One region of the Paenibacillus sp. FSL R7-0302 genome, then DNA from elsewhere that is predicted to be linked to it. Evidence: riboswitches for the same ligand, from Rfam matches in the RefSeq annotation. Region 1 holds a riboswitch; each other region holds the start of a gene.
What was found. A riboswitch is a leader RNA that binds a small molecule or an ion and turns the genes downstream of it on or off. The one in region 1 is predicted to bind cyclic di-GMP.
Positions count from the first base shown of each region.

Region 1 (4,997 bases):
GCTTCTTTATAGAAGCCTTTTTCCACCGCGGTATAAAAGCCGGCAAACTGCGCCTGGTGAATCCACTTCAGCCGGAGCACCACCTTCTTCAGCTCGCCTGAGCCTTCCGCTCCCTGGCCTTCGGCCTTACCGGCTTCCGTAGTGTTACCGCAGGCGGTCAGGAGCAGCATCAGCGAGGTTAACAGCATCAGCGCTTTCGTTCTGGACTTGTTCCACATGGTTATTCCCCCGTTTATGAATGATTTAGTATTGCTCCAGCGCACGCAGCACCGCTTGTGAATCACTTACACTGCCGAACACCCCGCCCTGCATTTGAACCATACTGAGTGCCGCCAGGTGATTCGCTTCATCCGTCGCTCCCGTACAATCTGCAAGAATCAGGCACTCATACCCGCGGTCATTAGCTTCCCGCATCGTGGTGTGTACACAGACATCGGTCGTAATACCGGTCAGAATCAGATGGGTAATTCCTTTATTCTTCAGGATCAGGTCCAGGTCCGTTGCGTAAAAGCTCCCTTTGCCCGGCTTGTCTATAATGTACTCTCCGCCAGCAGGCGCCAGCTCCTCAATGATCTGCCAGCCGCGCTCCCCCCGCACGAGGATTCGTCCCGCCGGTCCTTCGGAGCCGATCTCGGCCCCAATCTGGCGGCTGCGCCACCGTTTGTTCGCCGGCAGATCCGACAGATCCGGCTTATGCCCCTCGCGGGTATGGATCACGGTGAACCCTTCAATCTCCCGGATACGTGCCAGCAGCCGCTGAATGGGCTGAATCGCCCTCGCTGTTAATGAGAGGTCATAACCCATTCTCTCGACGTAACCGCCCTTGCCGCAAAAATCCGTCTGCATGTCGATAATCATCAGCGCTGTCTTCGCCGGGTCCACAGCCCCGTCATAAGGCCAGATGTAAGGTGTTGCTGCAATCTGCATGGTTTATGCTCCTCTCCTGATGTCGCTATCTCTATTAATGTTATATTAGTTAACATTAATTCGCGTTTCCTTGGTATGAGTTAGATTATATTACAATGAATTTGGGATGTCTTCGGTTTTATTACGAAATAATACACTGAATGTTTGTGTTTATTTACATAGTTAACATATACATAACATTTATACTCGCAATACTCCTTATCAAAAAGGAACACTCCGGGTCTTACCAAGCCCAGAGTGTCCCAACAGTTCAATGCTCACACTTCCCCCCTTCTGCCTCTTCCATAAGCTGTAAGCGCTGGGAAACCAGTTTTTTTGTCGAAATAGAGCTGCATATTTCGAGTTTTTTGATAAATAGGCATAATATAGTTGAAAAATAGCTCTTTAAGTACTAGAATTAAGCTTGTTTGCAGAAGTTAATGACGCATAAGAACTATTTATGATTCTTTTTGTCGATTGCAGTCGACCACTATTCATTGCCTCTACAGGATGTATATCATTGATCTATTTCTAAAGGCAAACTCCCCGAAAGGGCAGGACGCAAAGCTATGGGCCTAAGAACGCCAGAATCTGCGTTTACGGTTGCCAGGCTGCCAATAGAGACCACTTAAGCCAGCTGTTCAGGAGGGGAAGCCTCCCAGGCTTGATGATGTTCTTTTTCTGTACGAATTGCCATTGATCATACGAAAAAGTGAGGTTACAACCATGCCGCAGCAGGATATCGAACCAAGCCGATATGAATTCGTAGAGTCCCTGATGCTCGAACGTAAAGGTCTCCTGGATTCATTCTCTGTGGAGGGCCGGACTTCTGACGGGACAACTGGAGATAAGAATGGAATTATCCTCGTGCAGGACAACCAGATATTTATTACTCCCCCGCTCCCCGGAGGTGCTCCCGCCCGCATTTCTGCGATCCACCCTGTTGTCCTGAAGATCAACTGGAAGACCGTTACAGAACCAACCGAGGTGACCAGGGCGGATTATATCACTTGGGAGATCTGTGAGAAGCCGCAATATGAAATTACCGTATCGCCTGACAAGCTCAAGGTCCACTTCACTTTATACCGTGCAGAGAAGTACGCCTGGAATCTGGTCAACTGTCCTGCCGCCTTCGAAGCGGTTGTCCGTGCCCAGCCCAATCCGGCGATGCTGCTGTCCACGCTCACCATAGAACAGATTATCGCCTCACTGGACAACCGTTTTATTCTGCGCAACCTGAACATTCCCGCCCTGTACGCGGAGCTGGAGAACCCTACATATCTTCCCGTATGCATCGCTGAAGGAAGATCCCCGCTGCCCGGCAAGGAAGCCCGGCTGGAATTCCTGCTGCCGGAGCATACACTGGAGGGGAACCGGATGCTTCAGGGACAGGGAGCCCCGGGTCAGAAGCCTGAGGATACCATGGAGTATCTCCGTTTCCCGGGAGCCCCCTTTACCTTTGCAGGCGAAGTCTTCGCCCGCAAACTGCCGCCCGAAGAAGGCATTCCCGGCCTCGACACAGAAGGAAGGGTACTGCCCCCTCCCCCGCCGCAGGATCTCTACTTTGCTGCCGGTAATCATGCCAAGCTCCTTCCCTGCGGTCATATCGTGGCCCGGCATACCGGCAGACCCCGCATCTGCGGAGGAAACAGCAGCGTCCGGATATGTGACTTCCCTCCGGCCTGTCTGCTGACCAGCGAGATGACCGATCCTGCGGGCGATGTTATGTTCGCAGGTGACATCATTGTACCGGGAGATCTGGAAGGACCTGTACGGGTTGAAGCCCTCGGGAATGTGTACGTCTATGGCGATATCCGCCAATCTACAATTATAGCCACCGGCAGTATTTACGTTAGCGGCCAGGTCACCGGCAGCGGCCTGTACGCCGGACACGCCGGGGTACTGCAGCATCGTCTGCATAGCCTCGCAAGCCTGCTGCGGACAGAGACGGACGGACTGCTGGAGGCAGCGCGCCAGCTGGCCAAGAATGTGGAATCCCGCCAGCAATCCGTGAATTACGGCCTGGTAGTCATGCTGCTGCTGGAGGATAAATACAGCCACCTCGGCAGCCTGATCCGTGATCTTCAGGCTGCCCTGAGCCGTATGAACGGAGAGTTCGGCTCCGGCACAGACCCGCTCCGGCAGATGCTTGAGGTATTCGCCCATCCGGGACAATTCACCGGGTACATCACAGACAATGTGCTAAGCCGCTTCTCCAGGCTGCTCCTCAAGCTGGGCGAGGAGATTGAGCTGCTCCAGGAGGAGCATGCGGTGATTAATCTTGCCCGGTCGCAGGAGAGCCGCCTGGAGTCCGGCGGCAAGCTGCTTGTGCGTGATTCTGCTAAGACTACTACTATATAAGGAGAAGTGAGAGCGTGAGATATAACCGTCTGGGCAATAGCGGCCTGCAGGTGTCCGCCCTGGGTCTTGGAACCAATTCCTTCGGCAAACGGGCAGATCAGGAGACCTCGGTCCGCATTCTGCACACCGCTATGGATCAGGGCATCAATTTCATCGATACTGCCAATATCTATGCCGGCTCTGAATCGGAGCGGATCATTGGCCTTGCGCTTGAAGGCAGACGCCATAACGCTGTGCTGGCGACCAAGGCCGGATTGCCGAAGCATGAGGGACCCGGCGGCAGCGGCTCTTCGCGCCATCATCTGATGCAGGAGCTGGAGGGCAGCCTGCGCCGGCTGAAGACCGACTATGTGGATCTGTACCAGATTCACACCTTCGACCCCTACACACCGCTGGAGGAAACACTGCGCACACTGGATGATCTGATCTCCGCAGGCAAGGTGCGGTATATCGGAGCCTCCAATTATGCCGCCTGGGAGCTGATGAAGGCGCTCGGAATCAGCGATGCGCGTAACTGGGCGAAATACATCTCTATCCAATGCAGCTATTCGCTGGCTGACCGCACGCCCGAAGCCGAGCTGCTTCCGCTCTGCCTGGATCAGGGTCTGGGCATCATCCCATACTTCCCTCTGGCGGGCGGCATTCTTACCGGCAAATATGCCGGCAGCAGCAGTGCCCCTGCCGGCTCCAGAGCAGAGACCGATCCGAACTTCCGCCGCTTCCTTACCCCGGAGCGCATCTCGCTCGGGGAGCAGGTTCAAGCAATTGCGGAGGAGATGGGCACTTCACCTGCGGCTCTATCCCTGGCCTGGCTGATGAACCGGCCCGCCGTCTCCACAGTGATTGTCGGCGCAACTACAGTAGAGCAGGTACAGCATAATCTGCAGAGTCTCTCTGCTTCACCGGATGCAGGAACACTTGAGCAGCTTGACCAGGCCAGCGCCGCCCTCCGCACCGGCGAGCCGTTTGCAGTCTACCGGCTGCCGTAAACGCTGACGGTGATGTTCATATCCATACACAAAAGCGAGCCTCCGTATACGGAGACTCGCTTTTGTGTATTTTGGCTAATGCTGAATCTGTATGGTATCAGACCGCAGCAATGAACCGCTCCATGTCTTCCTGTACGGTAGTAATCCCGCCGATACCGAAGGTATCGACCAAGACCTTGGCTACATTAGGCGACAGGAACGCCGGAAGTGTAGGACCCAGGTGAATGTTCTTCACGCCCAGATGCAGCAGGGCCAGCAGTACGATGACCGCCTTTTGCTCATACCAGGCAATGTTATAGGAGATCGGAAGATCGTTGATATCCGCAAGACCGAACACTTCCTTCAGCTTAAGCGCTATAACCACAAGGGAATAGGAGTCATTGCACTGGCCGGCATCAAGCACGCGGGGAATTCCGCCGATATCGCCAAGCGCCAGCTTGTTATATTTGTATTTGGCACAACCTGCGGTAAGGATCACCGTGTCACTAGGCAGCTCTGCTGCGAAGTCAGTGTAATAATTCCGGCTCTTCATCCGTCCATCGCAGCCGGCCATGACGAAGAATTGCTTGATGGCGCCGCTCTCTACCGCTCCAACCACCTGATCCGCCACATTCATTACAGCCGCATGGGCGAAGCCGCCGATAATCTCGCCTGTCTCAATCTCCACCGGAGCACTGCAGCTCTTGGCCTGCTCGATCAGGGGTGAGAAATCCTTCTCTCCGTCCGCGCCTGCCGCGATAT
Region 1 is NZ_JBBOWB010000002.1:1,080,074-1,085,070, reverse strand. It holds gene MKY96_RS30605 (ABC transporter substrate-binding protein) at 1-218, opposite strand, end outside; gene biuH (biuret amidohydrolase) at 244-927, opposite strand; cyclic di-GMP riboswitch class I at 1,433-1,525, shown strand; gene MKY96_RS30595 (flagellar assembly protein A) at 1,603-3,267, shown strand; gene MKY96_RS30590 (aldo/keto reductase) at 3,282-4,256, shown strand; gene hcp (hydroxylamine reductase) at 4,354-4,997, opposite strand, start outside.

Region 2 (4,997 bases), on a different contig from region 1:
CTTAAAGGAATGTTCTAAAACGCAAATTCGTTTCGGTATCCAGTTTTCAAGGATCAAGGTAAAGATGAGAGCTTAAACTCTCAAAACTGACCAACGAGTGAGTAACAGGCCTAAACCTGAGTTGTGGAAGTAATACTTCCGATTTGAATGTCTTCGTTGCAGAAGACGATTCTCCATAGAAAGGAGGTGATCCAGCCGCACCTTCCGATACGGCTACCTTGTTACGACTTCACCCCAATCATCTACCCCACCTTCGGCGGCTGGCTCCCTTGCGGGTTACCCCACCGACTTCGGGTGTTGTAAACTCTCGTGGTGTGACGGGCGGTGTGTACAAGACCCGGGAACGTATTCACCGCGGCATGCTGATCCGCGATTACTAGCAATTCCGACTTCATGCAGGCGAGTTGCAGCCTGCAATCCGAACTGAGACCGGCTTTGCTGGGATTGGCTCCACCTCGCGGCTTCGCTTCCCGTTGTACCGGCCATTGTAGTACGTGTGTAGCCCAGGTCATAAGGGGCATGATGATTTGACGTCATCCCCACCTTCCTCCGGTTTGTCACCGGCAGTCACTCTAGAGTGCCCAGCTTCACCTGCTGGCAACTAAAGTCAAGGGTTGCGCTCGTTGCGGGACTTAACCCAACATCTCACGACACGAGCTGACGACAACCATGCACCACCTGTCTCAACTTTCCCCGAAGGGCACCTGATGCATCTCTGCTTCGTTAGTTGGATGTCAAGACCTGGTAAGGTTCTTCGCGTTGCTTCGAATTAAACCACATACTCCACTGCTTGTGCGGGTCCCCGTCAATTCCTTTGAGTTTCAGTCTTGCGACCGTACTCCCCAGGCGGAGTGCTTACTGTGTTAACTTCGGCACCAAGGGTATCGAAACCCCTAACACCTAGCACTCATCGTTTACGGCGTGGACTACCAGGGTATCTAATCCTGTTTGCTCCCCACGCTTTCGCGCCTCAGCGTCAGTTACAGCCCAGAAAGTCGCCTTCGCCACTGGTGTTCCTCCACATATCTACGCATTTCACCGCTACACGTGGAATTCCACTTTCCTCTTCTGTACTCAAGTCACCCAGTTTCCAGTGCGACCTCAGGTTGAGCCCAAGGTTTAAACACCAGACTTAAATAACCGCCTGCGCGCGCTTTACGCCCAATAATTCCGGACAACGCTTGCCCCCTACGTATTACCGCGGCTGCTGGCACGTAGTTAGCCGGGGCTTTCTTCTCAGGTACCGTCACTCCGGTAGCAGTTACTCTACCGGACGTTCTTCCCTGGCAACAGAGCTTTACGATCCGAAAACCTTCATCACTCACGCGGCGTTGCTCCGTCAGGCTTGCGCCCATTGCGGAAGATTCCCTACTGCTGCCTCCCGTAGGAGTCTGGGCCGTGTCTCAGTCCCAGTGTGGCCGTTCACCCTCTCAGGTCGGCTACGCATCGTCGCCTTGGTGGGCCGTTACCCCACCAACTAGCTAATGCGCCGCAGGCCCATCCCCAAGCAGCAGATTGCTCCGCCTTTCATTCTCTCCTCAGGAGAAGAAAGAAATTATCCGGTATTAGCTACCGTTTCCGGTAGTTATCCCAGGCTTGAGGGCAGGTTGCCTACGTGTTACTCACCCGTCCGCCGCTAAGTCTGAAAGGAAGCAAGCTTCCTCTCAAACTCCGCTCGACTTGCATGTATTAGGCACGCCGCCAGCGTTCGTCCTGAGCCAGGATCAAACTCTCCAAATTGGTATTTAGAAAGAGCGATTGCTCATTTTGAAACATCTGACGAGAATTTACATTCTCTAATTTTGGATCTCACCGAAGTGATTTCCCACTCACTCGTTGTTCAGTTTTCAAAGATCAAGCTCGTTGTCAGCGGCGATGTTATCGTCACCAGCAACTCTTATAATATATCACGTTCATCTGAGCAATGCAAGCTTTATTTTTGAAATCACTTATTTAAGTAATCTCTCATTTCCCTTGCCGCTCCAACAACGCTTATTTATAATAACCTATCCTTCTATTAAAAAGCAACCTTTATATAAATAAAAATAACCCGCTTAATCATTAAGCGGGTTAGTCTCAGATAATGCTATAGTTCACAGCTATTCTTAGTAGAATTTCGCTGCAGTATATTTGCTTGCTGATTTGACCAGTTCTGTTGTTGCTGTTTTCTTGCCCAGACCTGCATCCACTGTAGTATCAATCGTCACCCATTTGCCGTTCAGGAACACTTCGTTCCAGGCATGGTATGAAGTTACATAGCTTGTATTCCCCATAACCAACTTGGTTGGAATTCCTTCACTGCGGAGCATAGTAGCGAACAAGGAAGCGTAATCGTAGCAGATCCCTTTGTTGGTAGCCAGTGTGTTGTCGTTGTTCGGAATATAATCCGTGCTTACACTGTTGGCCAGAGAGTAGTCATATTTCACGTTAGCTACGATGTAATTGTAGATAGCCTTAACTTTGTCTGCATCTGTGGTCAGACCCTTTGTAAGCTGTGCTGCCTTTTGGACGGATTTATCGGAAGAACTCCACTTCACATTCTGTACAGAGCTCAAATATACGGCATTCACATTGCTCATGGAGAGAGATACAGTCTCGGAAGATAGTACTTTATATTTGTTGCCGGTAGTATTCTCAAGAACGGAGACCTTGTAAGAGCCATTACCTTGTTGCAGCGGGAACGTCTCGGTCGGTTTGGAAGTGTATAAGTTGTAAGTATAGCTGTTATTGTCCTTGGTAATCATGAGCTTCATCTTCTTGTCCTTAGGAACATCGTAAGAAACCCCGATAATCCCTTGATCAAGTTGTCCAACATTTAACCAGCTTGAATCTGCATTTGCTGCTTGAGCAGTGCCTGTCTGCACGGAAGTGACGATCACAAAAAGTGTAATCAGCATTAAATAAAACTTCTTCATGGATAAAACCCCTTTCGGTAGCTGGCTGCCATTCTTACGGGAAGGCCCTTTAGCTTTGCGTCCCTACCTTTCGATAGGTTTGCCGTTATCGTATAAGCTTTATCTGTCCAATCTACTACCACATAATGACAGATTCAGAATGAAAACAAACAAAAAAAGCCTCTTCATTCGGTAACTGGCTGCCATCCATGACGGGAAGGCCCTGTAGCTTTGCGTCCCTACCTTTCGATAGGTTTGCCGTTTATCGTGTATTAGCTTTCATAGTTATATCTTACCATATCTATATCTATTAGCAAGACCCAATTGCTAGATTTCACCACAAATATACTAAAATTTTATGTTTTTTCGACCTTTATCGCCTTGTCCTGATAGAATCAGGTCAGCTTCGCGTGAATGATAAGTCTGTGGGTAGGGTTGACTAGCGGATCACAGGTAATAAGGGTCAAAATCTTATCATCATCCTTTCCCTTCAGTACCGAAATATCGGTAGGCTCTACAATAGATACATCATATACAACATATTTGTATTCCTGTCCGCTTGTAATAACAGTAATGGTATCCCCTTTACCAACCTCATCCAATCTGTTGAACAGCCGCCCTGCCGTTCTTGACCGATGCGCAGCAATCGCTGCATTGCCTACCGCGCCAATCGGAGCTGTCTCCTTCATATGCGCCGCTGCATGCTTCATATTGGTCTTGGTGGCGCCCTCCAGTACAGGCAGCTTCAGATCGATTTTATCGATTTCAATAATAGCGGTGATCTTGCCTCCCACTTCAATCTCGGGCGCTGTAGTGGGCACCGGCTCTTCCGCACCAGACTCTTCCGCCAGCAGCTGGGTGACTTCCGCATAAGGCTTGCTCAGATCCTGGCTGGCAGGAGCCGTAGCCGAAGGAACGATTTCACTATAGGCCTGTTCAGCCTCTTCCAGCAGCTTCTGCTGCTGACGGTCCTCGTACCATTCGCTTCCTTTGGGGTAGAGCATAATCAGGACCCCGGCAAGTATAATCAAATAGGATAACTTCCGCATGACAATCGCCTCCGCAATATAGAATAAGTGCTGCCTCCGCAGAATACGGGGAAGATATACGCTCTATCTCTTTAGAATACCCACTTCCGGCTTCCAAAGAAATTAATGATTACTGTAATAAAGGTAACCAGCACCTTGGCCATCAGCACCTGGACTCCCAGCCGGTCAGTCAGCAGATGAATCAGCAGCACCGAAATGCCCAGCACCAGCAGATTCAGCACAATAAATCTCACCAGCTGCATCCGGTCAAAGCCGCTATTGCCTCCTCTGTCCCGGCCCTTGAAGGTCACCTTCTTATTCCAGACAAAGCTGTTGGCCGTCCCGGCGCTGTAGGAAATAATCTGTGCAGGGGTGTTGAGCATCCCCAGGGAATGCAGCAGGGTAAATACCGCAAAATCAATGAACGTGTTAAGCAGGCCCACCGCATTGAATTTCAGAAACTGGATCATGCCTGCGCTCCAGGCCTTATTTTGCATAGTCGCTTTCCTTCCGCGTGTCTTCGGTCTCGGCATCCGGATAGCCCCGTGTCTCGCTTACGATATAGAGCGGTCTGTCCTTCGATTCATCATAGATCCGTCCGATGTATTCCCCGATGACGCCCAGCAGCATCAGCACAATGCCGTTAAACAGCAGGTTCACCCCGACAATGGATGCCCAGCCCGGCACAGTCCAAGAGGTGAAGACTTTCTGGAATAAGACCAGAAACAGGTAGATGAAGCTGGAGAAGGACAGGAAGAATCCGATATACGAGGCGATTTTGAGCGGCTTGTGCGAGAAGGAGGTGATTCCGTCGAGCGCAAAGCGGATCATTTTCTTCAGCGGATATTTCGTCTCCCCGGCGAAGCGTTCCTCCCGCACATATTCCACCATGGTCTGCCGGAAGCCGACCCAGCTTACCAGCCCCCGCACATAACGGTTCTTCTCCTTCAGGCCGCGCAGCACATCGCAGACCTTACGGTCGATCAGCCGGAAGTCCCCGGTGTCCGTGGGAATCTCCACACTGGTCATGCTGCTGAGCAGACGGTAAAAGATTTTGGCTGTCACCTTCTTGAAG
Region 2 is NZ_JBBOWB010000001.1:5,951,971-5,956,967, forward strand. It holds rRNA gene MKY96_RS25635 (16S ribosomal RNA) at 180-1,740, opposite strand; gene MKY96_RS25640 (transglutaminase-like domain-containing protein) at 2,106-2,915, opposite strand; cyclic di-GMP riboswitch class I at 2,929-3,009, opposite strand; cyclic di-GMP riboswitch class I at 3,083-3,164, opposite strand; gene MKY96_RS25645 (class D sortase) at 3,290-3,943, opposite strand; gene MKY96_RS25650 (GtrA family protein) at 4,015-4,419, opposite strand; gene MKY96_RS25655 (glycosyltransferase family 2 protein) at 4,409-4,997, opposite strand, start outside.
Region 2: it holds a riboswitch for cyclic di-GMP, as region 1 does, so the genes downstream of both, MKY96_RS25640 (transglutaminase-like domain-containing protein) here and MKY96_RS30595 (flagellar assembly protein A) in region 1, are expected to answer to the same signal.

Region 3 (4,997 bases), 810 kb from region 1:
GCGCTGGTCAGGTTGGCTACCGTCCAGTTCTCCTCGGCGGAGAGCTGGAGGAACCGTTCCATCCGGCCGCTGGAGTGCTCTGGTCCTTGGCCTTCATAGCCGTGAGGCAGCAGGATCGTCAGATTGCTGCGCTGCGTCCACTTGGCACGGCCGGCGGAAATGAACTGGTCGATAATAACCTGAGCGGCATTGGCGAAGTCGCCGTATTGAGCCTCCCAGATGACGAAGGTCTCCGGTGCGAACACGTTATAACCATATTCGAAGCCGAGGACAGAGGCCTCGGACAGCGGACTGTTATAGACGCCGAACGAAGCGCTGGAATCACTCAGCTGATGCAGCGGAGAATAGAGTTCGCCGTTCTCGCTGTCATGCAGCACCAGATGGCGGTGGGCGAAGGTGCCGCGCTGTGAATCCTGTCCGCTGAGACGGATCGGCGTGCCATCCTTCAGGATGGTAGCGAAGGCAAGTGTCTCTGCCAGCGCCCAGTCTACCCGCTCTCCGTCATTCAGCGCATCCTTGCGGCGCTGCAGAATCCGTTCCAGCTTCGGATAGACCTTGAAGCCGGCCGGTACGCGCAGCAGCTCGCGGTTAATCTCCTGCAGACCGGCCAGAGGGAAGGCGGTCGGACGCTGCTTAGGACTGTCGTTATCCAGGGCGACGGCGGCTTTGGACTCCGCATTCTTCTGCTTGCCTTCCTTCATCTGATCGAAGGCCTGCTGGAGGACGCTCTCCGCCTCGGCAATCATGTTCTTCAGATCATCGGCTGTGATTACCTTCTCGCGCTCCAGGCGTTCTGCATAAGCGCGGTACACAGTAGGGTGGTTCCGCACTTTGCCGTACACAATCGGCTGGGTCGTCTCGGGATCATCCATTTCATTATGTCCGTGGCGGCGGTAGCCGATCAGATCAATCAGGAAGTCCTTCTTGAACATATGGCGGTAAGCGCTGGCCAGACGGACTGCGGCAATACAGGCTTCCGGGTCATCGGCATTGACATGCACGACCGGAATCTCATACCCTTTGGCCAGATCGCTGGCATAATGGGTGGAGCGGGAATCCTCGCTCTCTGTGGTGAAGCCGATCCGGTTATTGACGATAATATGCACGGTACCGCCATTCTGATAACCCTGCAATTTGCCGATATTAAGCGTCTCAGCGACAATACCTTCGCCGGGGAAGGCTGCATCGCCGTGCATCAGCACAGCCATAGCCTTGCTTGTGTTCAGCTTAGGCAGTCCCGGAGCGTTGCGTTCTTCCTGTGCGGCGCGTGTGAAGCCCTCGACTACAGGATTGACGAATTCAAGATGGCTCGGGTTATTGGCCAGCGTGATCCGGGTGCGTACGGTCTCGCCTTCGCGGACGGCACGGTCAGCCCCGAGATGGTACTTCACATCACCGCTCCAGCCGTAGGTCACGCCCATAGAGCCTTCCGAAGGGAACAGCTCTTTGTTCGGCGAATGATGGAACTCTGAGAAAATAATATCATAAGGCTTGCCCAGAATATGAGCCAGCACATTAAGTCTTCCGCGGTGGGCCATGCCCATCAGGATATGCTCTGCGCCGTCATGCGCGGCAGCCCGCACAATTTCATCCAGCATCGGCACAAGGGCATCATTGCCCTCCAGGCTGAAGCGCTTTTGGCCGACGAAGGTCTTGTGCAGGAAGGTCTCGAAATGCTCCACCTGAACCAGCCGCTTCAACAGTTCTTTGCGTTCTGTATTATTCAGCGGGGCAGGGGAGGTCATCGATTCCGCCTGGCTGTTGAGCCAGCGCAGCTCGCGTTCATCATGCACATGCCCGAATTCATAAGCAATGGTCTGTGTATAGGCCTGGCGCATTCTGTGGACGGCATCCATCGCGGTATGCACATCCGCAGGGGCATTATCCCAGATCAGCGAAGCGGGCAGGGCATTAAGATCCTCGCGGGTAAGCTCGTAGGTCTCCAGCTCCAGCCATTTGGCCATCGGGTTCGTGCTGCGCTCCAGCGGGTCAATGTCTGCGGCCATATGGCCATATATTCGAATATTAGCGATCAGCTTCGAGGCCTTGACAGCCTTCTTGAGCCACTCGGCATCTGCTGATACGGCAGGCCTTGGAGCCCTCTCGGCATCGGGTGCCAACGGAGGGGGGCCGGATACGGTGAAGAGATCGCGGTAATGCTGTTCAACAGAAGAGGGGTCCTTGACAAATTGCTCATATCTTTCTTGAATGTAGCCCAGGTTGGGGCCGTAGTATTTGCTCCATACTGTGTCGTTATAGGGCTCTTTGACTGCCATGAATAGGTCCTCCTAACGGATAAACTCCACGCGAGGCATCCAGTGTGCCACTTGGCGGAGCTGCAAATGTTTGCGGTTTCATTCTCACCTTATTGTGCTACTTTCCGGCGGGGTAATCAATTCATACTTTCGCGCAATCCGTTCGCAATTTGGCATGATTCATTACAGTATTCATACGGAACTATCATAAATAGAAATAAGGCGGAGCGGATAGCGTTCCCTTTAGTATAATTAAACTATTACATAAGGTTTGAACTTGGAACTGGAAATATTTATAAAAGCCGCTGGCAATTTCAGCTAAGTTTCCTCAGATTTTATCATAAAAAAATTCCAGAAAACGACACACTAATCTCACATGATCTTGTATAATGTTATTGCGGAGAACGGTTTCATCGATTCTTGCCAGATCCTTTCATGATGGAAAGGGTCCAGTAAAAGGTAAACCTGCCGAAAGACAGGGGCACAAAGTCTCGGATCTAAAGTAGAAATACTACAAAGTAGCAATACTACTATGATGGCCGGACTGCCTGGGGACGCGAAAATTCTAGGAGGAGATTTCTTGGATATGTCCAACCAGGGGAATGACGAGCTGCAGGCAGTAGATCTGGATTTAGAATGGGTGCACTTGCTGATGTCTGCCAAGCAGGCGGGGATCGCGGCGGAGGATATCCGCCGGTTTCTAAGTGAGAAGGCGCTCCAGGCGATGTAAGGGCGGTCATCATTGCTGCGATACATACAGAAAAGGCACAGCGTCCGGTACGCTGTGCCTTTTCTGTATGCCGCTTGAAAGGCTGCCTTCGCCGAAGGCGGCCTCCCTGCCGTGCGGAGTCTTCCCTGTGGCATACAATGCTCGTCTAGTTGTCCTTTTGTTCCATGCGCCATTTCTGGTAATCGAGGAATTCCTTGAATTCGCGTTTGCTTATACCGGAGGCCATGGCCTCCTGAACCAGCCGGAACCATTCCCCGTCCAGAGCCTGTTCTTCCGTCTCTGCCAATCCGCCATACAGCAGTGCATGAATGGATACCTGAAGCGCGTCAGCGATTTTTTCGATGAATTGAATGGAGGGGTTGGATTGAATGTTCCGTTCCACATTACTGAGGTATGATTTCGCCACATCAGCCTTATCGGCAAGCTCGGATAACGAATAGCCCTTCTCCAGCCGGAGTTTGTGGATGCGGCTTCCCATAGTATCTGACACGATTACAACGCCCTCCGTACTTTTTTGGTAAAAGATAAGAAGTGATATGCTTCGCGCTATACATTCTCCTTATCTTTCTCGTTGAAACGGTACCGCCCGTTCAAAGGCCGGCCAAGCCGTTTTCTCTTGTCAGTATAACAAAAATCCGCAAAACGGACAAAATCTTGAACCCGGCAACGGGAAAAAAGAAACGGCATACCCGGCCCGGATGGGGGAGGATATGCCGTCTTGATGGATTGCTGAAACGCTGCCTTCCTAATAAAGGACGGCAAAGTCATGTTCATTTGTATAGGCTGGCCCCTGAGCTACTTGGCTTCTCCCACTCCTTGAAGCGCATCGAAGGTCCAGTTCAGCGCTAAGCCGTCACCCTGGAAAATGTTCTGATCGAGCGTGTTGTCTACGAATTCGAAGGCGATCTTGAAGGTCTTGGACCCGGCGGCGGCAATCCCGCCTGGCAGTACGCCTGCTGCTACGAGATCGTAGCTGGGGGTGTTTTTCAGATCCTTCAGAGAGATCTCGGACAGCACATGACCGCTTAGTGAACCGCCGGTGTACGTATTATCGAGGAGCTTGACCTTGAAGTGGTCTCCGAGATCCTGGCCTGCGTTATCGCCCTTGGCATCGGTCACGGTGTAAGTGGTGGCAAGCTTCAGGAATTTGATATCCAGTGTGCCGTCATTGGACAAGGTGAAGGTGCGGACGGTGTAATCTCCCGGCTTCAGATTCGTCAGCGCTACCGGAGTATTGAAGGAAGAGCCGAGCTTCAGCGTACCCGCTGCGAAGGTTGCCGTGCTGGTAGCTGTGGAACTGAAGTAAGCGAAGGTGCCCCCGCCGATTAAAGACAAGCCCAGTGCTGCCGATGCTACGCCAAGACCCAATGTTTTTTTGATACCCATGATTGATTTCCTCCTCGAATGGTTTGTTTTGTTGTGGAATTATTGGAGCGTGCCTTTTTCCTGGTTGGCTTCGAAATTCAGAGTCAGTGCAAGCGTATCGCCCTGATAATAGTTCTGCGGCTGGAGGGTCTCCTTGAAGGCGAACTGGATGGTCAGGTTATCCGAGGTGCCGGCTTTGATGCCGGACTTCTCTCCGCCTAAGATCGCTCCGACAATTCCCCGGGCCACCAGATCGGGACTCTCCTGCTCCAGATCGGCCAGCGAGATGACCAGGAGCGGCGATTCCTTCTTATCCTTGTTCACGAGGAAGGTCACAATAATATCATCCTTGAAATTATGGGAACCGTTGTCTCCCTGGGCGTCTGTAATGGCCGATGAGGTGCGCAGTACCACTTTGGGAATATTGAGCGTCCCGTCATTTTTGAGTTTGAAGTCCCGTAAGACGGTATCGCCCGGCTTGAGATTGCTGAGATTCACAATGACGGAGGGATCAGATTGTAATGATAGGGTTCCGTTGTTAAAAGAAGCTGAGGAAGTAGAAGTGCTGCTGAAGTAAGCGAAGGTGCCTCCGCCGACCAGGGTTAAGCCTAATGCTGCCGATACAACGCCGAGACCTAATGTTTTTT
Region 3 is NZ_JBBOWB010000002.1:269,389-274,385, reverse strand. It holds gene MKY96_RS26890 (2-oxoglutarate dehydrogenase E1 component) at 1-2,276, opposite strand, end outside; cyclic di-GMP riboswitch class I at 2,704-2,807, shown strand; gene MKY96_RS26885 (anti-repressor SinI family protein) at 2,842-2,985, shown strand; gene MKY96_RS26880 (helix-turn-helix domain-containing protein) at 3,131-3,463, opposite strand; gene MKY96_RS26875 (TasA family protein) at 3,781-4,371, opposite strand; gene MKY96_RS26870 (TasA family protein) at 4,411-4,997, opposite strand, start outside.
Region 3: it holds a riboswitch for cyclic di-GMP, as region 1 does, so the genes downstream of both, MKY96_RS26885 (anti-repressor SinI family protein) here and MKY96_RS30595 (flagellar assembly protein A) in region 1, are expected to answer to the same signal.